Regions from separate parts of the Cytobacillus sp. Bac17 genome, predicted to be linked through region 2. Evidence: riboswitches for the same ligand, from Rfam matches in the RefSeq annotation. Region 2 holds a riboswitch; the other holds the start of a gene.
The links. Region 2 has a riboswitch for thiamine pyrophosphate ahead of thiW (energy coupling factor transporter S component ThiW). Riboswitches for the same ligand answer to the same signal wherever they lie in the genome.

Region 1: linked by a shared signal. The riboswitch ahead of NR125_RS04060 (ABC transporter substrate-binding protein) and the one ahead of thiW (energy coupling factor transporter S component ThiW) in region 2 are both predicted to bind thiamine pyrophosphate.

The regions. Positions count from the first base shown of each region.
Region 1 is NZ_JALJRC010000001.1:816,259-821,857, reverse strand. Features, by position in the region: gene NR125_RS04075 (ABC transporter ATP-binding protein) at 1-657, opposite strand, end outside; gene NR125_RS04070 (ABC transporter permease) at 654-1,421, opposite strand; gene NR125_RS04065 (thiamine-binding protein) at 1,418-1,711, opposite strand; gene NR125_RS04060 (ABC transporter substrate-binding protein) at 1,725-2,729, opposite strand; TPP riboswitch at 2,838-2,946, opposite strand; gene NR125_RS04055 (YkvA family protein) at 3,020-3,433, opposite strand; gene NR125_RS04050 (NAD-dependent deacylase) at 3,580-4,293, shown strand; gene NR125_RS04045 (twin-arginine translocase TatA/TatE family subunit) at 4,411-4,584, shown strand; gene treP (PTS system trehalose-specific EIIBC component) at 4,866-5,599, shown strand, end outside.
Region 2 is NZ_JALJRC010000016.1:68,667-74,265, reverse strand. Features, by position in the region: gene NR125_RS17985 (TIM barrel protein) at 1-787, opposite strand, end outside; gene NR125_RS17980 (DUF1287 domain-containing protein) at 892-1,599, shown strand; gene tenA (thiaminase II) at 1,962-2,651, opposite strand; TPP riboswitch at 2,711-2,812, opposite strand; gene thiW (energy coupling factor transporter S component ThiW) at 2,962-3,450, opposite strand; TPP riboswitch at 3,563-3,679, opposite strand; gene NR125_RS17965 (alpha-hydroxy-acid oxidizing protein) at 3,808-4,917, opposite strand; gene NR125_RS17960 (PaaI family thioesterase) at 5,104-5,475, shown strand; gene NR125_RS17955 (TVP38/TMEM64 family protein) at 5,551-5,599, opposite strand, start outside.

The DNA.
Region 1 (5,599 bases), on a different contig from region 2:
TGGCCTGTTAAAGGGTACCTTATATTCTTTAATTACTTTAGCAGGCTTGCTGCTCAGTACTAAAATTCGATCAGAGAGGTAAATGGCTTCTTCGATATTGTGGGTTACAAACAGAATTGTCGGCTTATGCTCATTCCAAATATCGAGAAGCCACTTTTGCATATCGTGGCGGGTAAGCTCATCTAAAGCTGAAAAAGGTTCATCCAGCAAAATGATAGGCTGCGGGCTTAATAATGCCCGGATAAAGGCAGCCCTTTGCTTCATTCCCCCTGACAATTCATGGGGGTATGCATTTTCATAGCCGCCGAGACCAGCTTTTTGAAGCATCTTTCTGGCCGCTTCCGAATCGGTTTTACCCATTAGCTCCTGTCCAAGCAGAACGTTTTGAAGAATGGTTCTCCAGGGCATCAGGGAAGGTGTCTGAGGCATATAGCTTATTGAACCGCGTTTGCCGTTGATTTTCACATTCCCAAGCGTTATGGAGCCTTCGTCCGGCAGAAGCATCCCGCCAATCAGGTTGAAAATGGTGCTCTTTCCGCTCCCTGAAGGACCTAAAATCGAAACAAATTCCCCTTCATTTACATGAAAACTCAAATTGTCTAAAACCTGATTAGTATCAAAACTTTTGGTTAAATGATTAACGGATAATTGTATCATTTCCTGGCACTCTCCCGTGACTTCCATTTAATCAGCAAACGTTCAGCCAGTAAAATTCCTCCAAAAAACAGCAAGCTTAACAGCATAATCGCAAAAATGGCAACAAAAACACGGTCTGTCCGAAATGAAGAAGATGCCAGAGTCATATAAACACCTATTCCTTCTTTAGCTCCGAGCCATTCGGATATTACAGCACCCATCACACTATAGGTTGCGGAGATTTTTAGCCCTGAAAATAGAGAGGGAAGGGAATAGGGAAGCTCCAGCTTCCAAAACAGCTGTCCTTTGCTGGCCCCTGCCATCAGCATATAATGCCTAAGTTCTCCGGGTGTCTGGCGAAAGCCGTCCAATGCAGCAACAGTAATGGGGAAGAAGCAAACCAGCGTGATGACAATCAGCTTTGGAAGTATCCCGAAACCAAACCAAACAACCAGCAAAGGAGCCAGAACAATTATAGGCACATTTTGTGAAAGTATGAGGAGAGGGTAAACCGACTCCCTTATAAAAGGCAATAAGTGCAGTATAACGGCTGTGATTAAACCTATGACGGTGCCAATGGCAAATCCCAATAGGGAAAGCATGACTGTCGATTGAAGGTGGTGGCTGAAGCCCTCCCAGCCCGAAATCGCTTCCAGAACGATTTCTGTTGGCGGAGGCAGGAGCCATGCAGGGACTTCTGCCAGATTTACTGCCATTTCCCAAGCAATGAATAAAAGAAGGAGAACCGCAGCCGGCCTCCATCCTTTTCTGAACAAATTTATCATGGACGATATTTCTCCGTTAAATCACTCATTTCAATACCGTCCGGCTGATATAGAACCTTTACCTGTGAGATTACATTGCTGCTTCCTCTTTCAATCATTTTTCTGTTCATATCAGCTATGATTTTCAATAAATGGTCTAAATCGCCTTCCATCGTTGTTTCGAGGGGATGCACTTCGTACTTAACACCGGATTGCTGAATGACACTAATTGCTTCATCAACGTAAGGTATAACATTTTCCCCATCTTTTGTTTTCGGTATGATCTGAATGCTTACAAGTGCGTTTGCCATATTTGAACTCTCCTTATTCCGGCAGGAAGTCATTAGTGAATGCTTTGCCTGCATCTAATTCTTTATCTAAAAGACCATTTTCATGCATCCAGTCTGCATAGTTTTCCCAGACTTCAAGCTTTTGTTCACCCCATCTTGAAGCATCATCCTGATAGCGGGGGGATAGCCATTCCTGGCTTTTTTTGACCAATTCGCTGTCCAGATCCGGAGCATTCTTTAACAAAATATCTGCTGCTTCGCCAGGTTGATCGATTGCAAATTCATATCCCCTTGCTGCTGCTTTTACAAATGCTTTGACAGTATCCGGATCATCTGCAATCATTTTTTCGCTGGTTGCGAGAACGGGCGTGTAGTAATCCAGTTTTTCTGAGTAGTCGGTAAGGTAGACCATATTAATCTTTTCCCCCCGAAGTTCTGCTTCTACACCTGTCCATCCATAATAAATCCATGCGAAGTCTATATCTCTTTTAACAGCTGTAAAAAAGTCAGCATCCCCCATATTAACAATTGAGACCTTATCAATATTAGCGTTTTCCTTCTTCATTAGGGAGTCTATTACCGATTTTTCTACAGGTGCCCCCCAGCCGCCATAAGTTTTTCCTTCAAAGTCTTTCGGCGATTTAATGTTTTTTTCGGCAGGGGATGCAAAACCGGAAGTATTATGCTGAATAACAGCTGCTATCGATACAAGGGGAACGCCCTGTACACGTGCTTCCGTGATGCTTTCCTGATAGCTGACACCAAAATCAGCCTTGCCTGATGCAGTCAATTGATCTGCACCTGCTTCACCTGGCATTATAATTTCTACATCGAGCCCTTCTTCTTTAAAATATCCTTTGTCCTTTGCGGCATATAAGCCGGTATGATTGGTATTAGGTGTCCAATCCAGTACAACAGTAACTTTTTTCAAATCTTGTTTGCTGTCTGAATCTTCGCTTCCAGTCTGATTATCCGGTCCATTGCCGGCACAGCCTGAAAGAAGCAGCAGCGAACAGATAGCTGCAATCCACTTTTTCATAAGTACTCCTCCTAAAAAACGTTATGTAATAAGGAAAGTTAATGATAGTCTGCCCTGAAAAATAAAAACGCCCCGGTATAAACCAGGGCGCATATAAAAAACATTTAGTATGTTTAAGAATATGTTCCCTACGCTGGTATGAGCCAGATCAGGTTCAAAGGGTCAGCATCTTAATGATGAAGTCTCAACCGGCATACCGGTTCCCCTACATTTCTTGCTATTTAATTTTGACAGCATAAATACTTTCCATCATTATTATAGCAAATAATATTAAAATGCACAGAAAATAATTATTTCATTCCAATCGTCCTGCTCTCTTTCCAAATTCTGAATTTTTCAAGTTCACCTGTAATTTGGCTAACGGCAAAACCAAGGACTGCTACATCATCTAAGATTCCCATTCCTATTAAAAAGTCAGGAACAAGGTCTATTGGGGAAACAAAGTATAGTATGGAAGCAATAATAAAGATAATCGATTTTTTTGAAATATGCCGGTAATCGCCTTTAGACCATGACTTTACTAAATCGATCAGAAGCTGAACCTTTTCCCATATATCACTTAATGAAGATTGGTTTTTATCTGCTTTAAGTGTAGCCTTTCTTAAAAGTCCTTTTGTTTTTTCAGGATCGTCCGCATAACGTTTAGCCCTGGATGAAAATTTTTTATAGCCGTCCTTATAAACTTTGGTTTCTATTTCAGGCATAGCTATCACTCCTATATTGATAATTCGCATAAACAGTTATAATCTAGTATTTACCGCATACCTGACATGACATAAACATTTCATTGGGAGAAATAAATGGAAATCAAATTTAACCTGTGACAAAACCTTATTGGGAGCTGATATATATGCTTGAGAAATGGCTGAAAGAATCAAATTATACAGTAATATTGACTGGAGCAGGAATGTCGACAGAAAGCGGACTGCCTGATTTCAGGTCTGCCAATAATGGATTATGGAATGGGAAAGATCCTGGGAAAATAGCCAGTACAAAAGCATTGAATGAAAATGTGAACGAATTTATAGAATTTTATCGGCACAGGGTAATCGGGCTTAAGGAGTGTAATCCCCATCAAGGGCACTATATTCTTGCAGATTGGGAAAAGAGAGGTATTATTAAGAGCATTATTACCCAGAACGTGGATGGATTTCATGGACTCGCGGGAAGTGAAAAAATATCAGAGCTCCATGGGAATCTGCAGACACTCCATTGCCGGAAATGTAAAAAAGAGTTCCCGAGCGAGGGGTATTTGCATGGTCAATTCCAATGCCGTTGCGGGGGTGTGCTCCGTCCTTCAGTGGTTCTGTTTGGGGAAATGCTCCCTGAGGAGGCCTTAGATTTCGCAGCAGATGAAACAGAAAAAGCAGAACTTTTTATTGTTCTGGGATCATCCTTGACTGTAACACCTGCAAATCAGTTTCCGCTGATAGCCAAACAAAAAGGAGCAAAACTTGTGATTATTAATATGGAACCTACGGATTTCGATATTTATGCTGATAAAGTGATTCATGACCGCAAAATTGGTGAAGTGCTGGATGAACTTGATAGAGCCTTCAAATAGTCAAAAAACATGAAATCATAGCACTCATGCTATGATTTTTTTTATCAATCAACTATAATGGACAATGAACATGATTACTACTGCCTCAAGCGATATGATATATAAGGAGTGTTCAGCATGTTATCAAACATCGGTATTCCAGGTTTAATTCTAATCCTGGTTTTGGCTCTGATTATTTTTGGACCTAAGAAACTTCCTGAAATAGGAAGAGCGTTCGGGGAGACATTAAAAGAATTTAAGAAATCTACCCGTGAACTCACAAAAGATGATGACAATGATAAAAGGAAATAACCTATTCAAGTGGTTTAGAACCGGCTTTGCAGACAATAGTCTCGAAGCCGGTTTTTTATTTTCTGGCTTTCGAAGCGAGTGAATGGGTATAGAAAAGAGAGAAATGAAAAAATGGTTGACTAACATGTATATACAAGATAAAATGAAAGCGTAAACAGTTCATGTATATACAAGTTGGTTTGCTAAATTGGATAGAGTTGTAAATGGCGAGAACAATAAATAAAAACCTTATAACTGTTTTTTTCTATAATATGAAAACGGTAACAGGAGGAGAGCGAAGAATGGCTACGAATAAAGAGTCAGCAGAGCAAATTGTAGAAGCTATCGGGGGCAAGGATAATATCGCAGCGGCTACTCATTGTGTTACACGTCTGCGTTTTGCCTTAAAAGATGAGGGGAAGGTCAATAAAGAAAAACTCGAAAATATAGATGTAGTGAAAGGTTCCTTTTCCACAAATGGACAATTCCAGGTTGTCATTGGACAAGGCCTTGTTGATAAAGTGTATAAAGAAATGACAGAAGCAACTGGAATAGGCGAATCATCAAAAGAAGAAACAAAAAGTGCTGCTGCTGAGAACTTAAATCCATTGCAGCGCGGCATTAAAACACTCGCAGATATTTTTATTCCAATCCTTCCAGCTATCGTAACAGCCGGTTTGCTGATGGGGATAAACAATATTATGACAGCACCGGATATTTTCTTTGATGATAAGTCTTTTGTTGAAGTTTATACTAACTGGGCTGATCTGGCTGGCATCATTAACCTGATTGCCAATACTGCTTTCGTATTCCTTCCCGGTTTGATTGGATGGAGTGCTGTAAACCGGTTTGGCGGAAGTCCTCTTCTTGGTATTGTGCTAGGTTTAATGCTAGTGCATCCGGATCTTTTAAATGCATGGGGCTATGGTTCTGCTGAAGAAGTTCCGAAGTGGAACTTATTCGGGTTAGAAATAGAAAAGGTAGGTTATCAGGGGCAGGTATTGCCTGTATTATTTGCTTCATACGTATTGGCTAA
Region 2 (5,599 bases):
CTTCTTCTACCATTTTTTCCGGAGGGTTCGTGTGTGGAGTGTATTCCATGACAAAAAATACATCCTTGCATTCTTTAGCTAAAAAATCCATCAGCTTCTTAATTTTATGATGATTGCCATCATTCTCATGAGATGGATGCACAGGCACCCAAATATATTTATCACCCTGATATTCAACATTATGTAAATGGACCACTCTTACAAACTCGGACCATTTTTCTATATAATTTATGGCCTTCTCGCCTGCGGCCAATATATAATCCCCAATATCGACACAGAGGCTGAGTCCGTATTTCTTCCATGTCTCTACAGGAAAGCGGTCAAGATAATGAATCCCTGCTGGCGATTGCTGGAATCCCAATTTAGGTTCACACACAATCAGAATCCCATACTTACTCTGAAGAGAACTGAGTTTCTTGAGTCCCTCCTCAATGATCTCTGCTGGATTCCCATTGGTTTCCTTTTTAAAGTAAGGAAAGTGCACCAATATGTATTCAGCTCCAAGCCGGGACATTCTTTCCACTTCCGTCTCAAACTGGATCCAGGCTTCCTTCGGATTTATACGGATCTTTTCCAGCAGATCGTATTTGCTTTGTCCCCGGAAAAGAGGCGAATGTAGACCAAAGCTTTTGTTTGTTTTACCCAGCATTTCAATAAAACAGCGGAAGGATTCTTCATCTTGAAATTCGCCTATCTCAATATGCGGCAAATGACGTTTAAAAAGTTCAGGAAACAGCTTGCTGTCTGACAAAATGACGCTTCCCGATATCCCTATATGATGAGCCATGATATCCCCTCTCTTATGTATTCTTATAGCAATCTTATCATACCTCTATGTAACTTATTGGAAAATAATGCCGTCTAATCATTAAAATACATGAGGAGACTTTTATGATAAAAAAAGTGTTTGCTTCCATTATCGCAGTACTGTTATTATTCATTCTTTTTTTCCGAAGCGGAATCATTCTGGATTCCATCGGCATTCATTTTGAAAATCCTTTGGCTAAGAAAATGGAAGTGCCTGCTGCTTATTCAAAGGCCGATTCTAATCAAAACGGCATTGCCGATCCGCTTGATATGGTCCTGACAGCCAGAAAAGAAGTGGAACAGCGCACGCCATATAAAAGTGCCTACTATGCGGGAGGATATCCGCCCGATGGTGAAGGTGTCTGTACAGATGTGGTTTGGAGGGGTTTCCAGGGGGCGGATGTAACTATAAAGGATCTTATTGATCAGGATATCGCCGAGAATACGGACTTGTATTCAAGAGTGAAGGGCAATCCGGATCCAAACATTGATTTCAGGAGGGTGCCAAACCAGAATGTCTTTTTTAGCCGCTTCGCAAAGTCATTAACAACAGAACTGATTCCAGGAGATATTAAGAACCTTCAGCAATGGCAGCCGGGTGACATTGTGGTTTTCCTTTCTCCTAAATTCGACCATGTTGCCATCATATCTGACAAACGGACGAAAGATGGCATTCCATATGTCATACATAACTCCACACCATTTGCAGCAGAAGTAAAACTCTCTTCTTTTAAGACTCCTATTACCGCTCATTACAGATGGGATTTTGAAAAAACGCCTGCACTGCCATAAAGCAGATGCAGGCGTTTTTCTTATTAAATACGAAAGTATAAAATTTTGAACTTCGATAACTGTCTAGCGCAAGCAGCCCCCCCCCTTGAGGTCACAAGCTTGTCTAGCTCCGGCTCCTAGGAACCCGGGGCCATAAGGAACCGTCTTATCCCTGAGGCCCGCAGGACAAGGAAGGCTTCGGCAGCATAATCATCGCACGACCAAAAGCGGCAGATTATGGGAGGATGTGGGTCATGCAGACGTTGCCACAGGACAAGGAAAGCTACGGCAGCGATACATCGCACGACCGAAAGCGGTAGCTTTTGGGAGGACGTTGCGCTCTTAGCCTGCGTTCCTTTTTGAGCGAGGCGCTTGCGCTTTTCTTATCTTACTGCTGCAGGATTGCCTGCCGGCCACTCTTCGCAGGTGTAAGCCATCTCCCAGAAGCCAAGCTCCAGCTGGCAGCTTTTTCGGAAAGCATCCTTCATTCGCTGCCTTTCTTCCGGTGATGCCGCATCAGCAAGCTCATCCAAACGGTTTCTCATATTCATGGTCACAGCTTCGACCCTTAAATTTGCGTAAAAAGAGATCCATGGATAAAACGGATGGTTCTCATCTGGCTCATATTGCTTCATGAGTTCAAGCCCAATCTCCCAATAAGTCCATGGACAAGGCAATAATGCAGCAAGGATTTCACCCATGCCGCCTGTGTGGGCATGATACATCATATGCTTAACATAATGATCAGCTGTTGGAGGGAGCGGATAGCCCTGCAATGCTTCGTAATCCACGCCAATCTGCTGGCAAAAATTATGGTGGGGATGTACTTCGCTGTTCAATACAAATTCTATTTGCTGATTAAAATATGCAATATCCTTACGCTCTGCTGACTTTGAAATGGCAATCCCATAAATATGCATGAACGCATTCAGATACTCAAAGTCCGCTTTAATGTAATGGGCCAGTGCCTCTTTCGGCACGTCCCCTCTCCCGATCCCCTGGACAAATGGGTGCTCAAATATCAGCTGAAACAAATCTTCATTTTCCTTGCGCAGAATCTCTGAAAAAGTCATAAAAAATAGCCTCCTTATTAATTACAGAAGCTGCCGGGGAAAAAGCATGAGGATATAAAACGAGGTCCTCACTGCTTCCCTGCGCTGGCATTATCCAGATCAGGTTCCAAGGGACAAAGGAAAAGCTCCTTATCTCAGCCGTAGCGCCCCTAGCAGTTTTCTAACATTTTAATTGTTTTTTACCGACTTTCTAACTTGACGTTTTTCTCTCATAAATTTGGGATTTCGCTTATAACTCTTGAAAATCGCTCATTAAGTCAGATTTCTTTACTATGCTGCTTACTCATCTAGCTTCGCCAGCTCAAAATCATCACATATTCTGAACCAGATTCTTCTCTTTAACCTTTGCCAAAACCATCCAGCCTATGGCCGCACCGGCAATACTGCTGACCAGGAATGGCGGCACAAAGAAGAATGCCCCAGCTGCGCTTCCCATGAGAACCTTTGCAAAAGGGACTGCAAACAATGCACCGATTATGCCGGTACCTACCACTTCTCCTACAGCAGCCCATATTTTCCGGCCGAACTTCAAATAAAGCACACCTGCCAAAAACGCTCCGATCATGCCGCCTGGAAACGCAAGCAGCGTCCCGAATCCAAGCAAATTACGAAGCAGGCCAATCATAAATGCCACAGCTGCTGCAGGCAGGGGGCCAAGCGTCACCGCTGCCAATACATTCACCGCATGCTGCACCGGATAGGCCTTGGCTATGCCTGCCGGAAACCAGAGCAAATGGGATCCCAGTGTCCCAATTGCTACAAATAAAGCCATCGTAGTTAACAATCGGGTTCTGTTCATCTAAACCTCCTTTCTAAAGGGCCGCCTGATTGCTTATCAGGATGGGAAGTATGTATACAAAAAAGCCAGATTCCCATAAGGACCTGGCTTGGTTTAAGTATATGAATTGACATATAGTCAAATCCTACTTCCCTCCGCTGGCATTAACCAGATCAGGTCCATAAGAGTCAGAAAGCTATAACGCGCTTTCCTCTCAGCCCACACATTCGGGGCACCCCTAGTAGCTGCATAGATATTTAGTTTGATAAGCTATCTCAAGCTTAACAAATTATTCCGGCACTGTCATCAATCTTTTTGCTTATATACTTTTCTTGGTGCAATCAATGTATTAAGCGCTCTTCGATTTCTGCTGAGAAACTATCGAAGTAGCTTCAGACTTGCCATTTCCTTTAGACTCCCGACTCCTGCCAGAGAAAGTGACACTTTTGTTTCTTCAATAAAGTTGGCAAGTACTTTTTCAACTCCATTCTGCCCGCCAATGGCCAAACCGTACACATACGGCCTTCCCAGGCAAACTGCGTCGGCTCCTAATGCCAGTGCTTTGACCACATCGGAACCGCGGCGAATGCCGCTGTCAAACAATACTGGAATTCTTCCTTTGACTTCCTTCACAACCGGTCCAAGCGCATCAATCGCCGCAATCACTCCATCAAGCTGCCTGCCGCCATGATTGGAGACTATGATTCCGTCTATCCCTTTTTCAACGGCCAGCCTGGCATCTTCGGGATGGAGAATACCCTTTAATAGAATCGGCAGATTTGTTTTCTCTTTTAACCTAGCAATATGCTCCCAGCTCAAGGTTGGATGATGGATATTATCAAGGATTCCCTGAACTACATCACCGTCATGGAGAGTGGCCATAAAGACCGGGTCACTCTCATAGTTTGCTTTTCCATAGCCAAGCTTTAACGGTGAAAAATTGTTTCTTAGATCAGCTTCCCTCCACCCCATCATCACCGTATCTACTGTTAACACAATTGCTTCATAGCCTGATTCCTCCGCCCGGCGCACCATACTGAACGCAGTATCTTCATAATTGGACCAATATAATTGGAACCATTTTGGACTCGTGCCTGTTGCATTTGCGATTTCTTCAATGGAATAACTGGATACCGTGCTCTGGATAAAAGGAATTCCAAACGAAGCTGCCGCCCGGGCAGATGCAAGCTCTCCCTCACTGTGTTCAAGACGCTGCATTCCTATAGGTGCAAGGAATACTGGATAGGGATACGTTTTTCCAAATAAATTCACACTTATATCCGGCACTGATACATCTCTAAGCATCCTCGGTACAATTGAGTATTTTGCAAAGGATTCGATATTCTTTTTCAGCGTTTCTTCTCCCCCGGCTCCTGATTGGACATAGCCAAATCCGCCAGCTCCCATCACTTTCTCTGCTTCTTCTTCCAGTTCCTTAAATGAAATAGGAAAGTTTTCTGCGAAACTAATATTCTCTACTTTTGCCATATTCCAGCCCTGCCTTTTTTGAATTTATTGAAAATAATAACACTTTTTCAGATTTTATGAAACCATCTAATAAAATCATAAATTCGCAGTTACAGCCTTTCCTATACAAATTAGCCGCAATAAGCAGGGATTTCACAAAAAATCATGAATAAACATTTTAACCTTAATGAAATTGGAGTGTACAAAATGTTAATCAAACAGCCTTTTGATGAATTTCTGAAATTCCATTACGAAAGAGTCAGTGAAAGCAATATGAAAGTGACTTTGCCAATTCAGCCGCTCTTTATTAACAGCGCGGGGCTGGTTCATGGAGGCATCATTTCCACTCTTGCGGATGTAGCGATGGGGAATATTTTCGAGCCGGATGAAAACCAGATGCAATCCGTGGTGACAGCTGATTTAAAGGTCACTTTCCTAATGGGGGCGACAGGTGAATTTCTTATCGCCAATGCTCACCTTGTGAAGAGGGGGCGCACCCTCAACCACACAGACTGCCTGATTTATAACGACCAGGATCAGCTGGTCGCCAAAGCATCGGGAATCTTCGCATCTATCTAAAGTGATTAATCCTATCGTTGCCTGAATAGTTTCGCTGACAGCGATAGGAGGAACCATTAAAGGTTAAAGACAGTCCTAATAGTTTCTATCCTTCTTCTTTTTATACAAGTGGGATACACTGTAA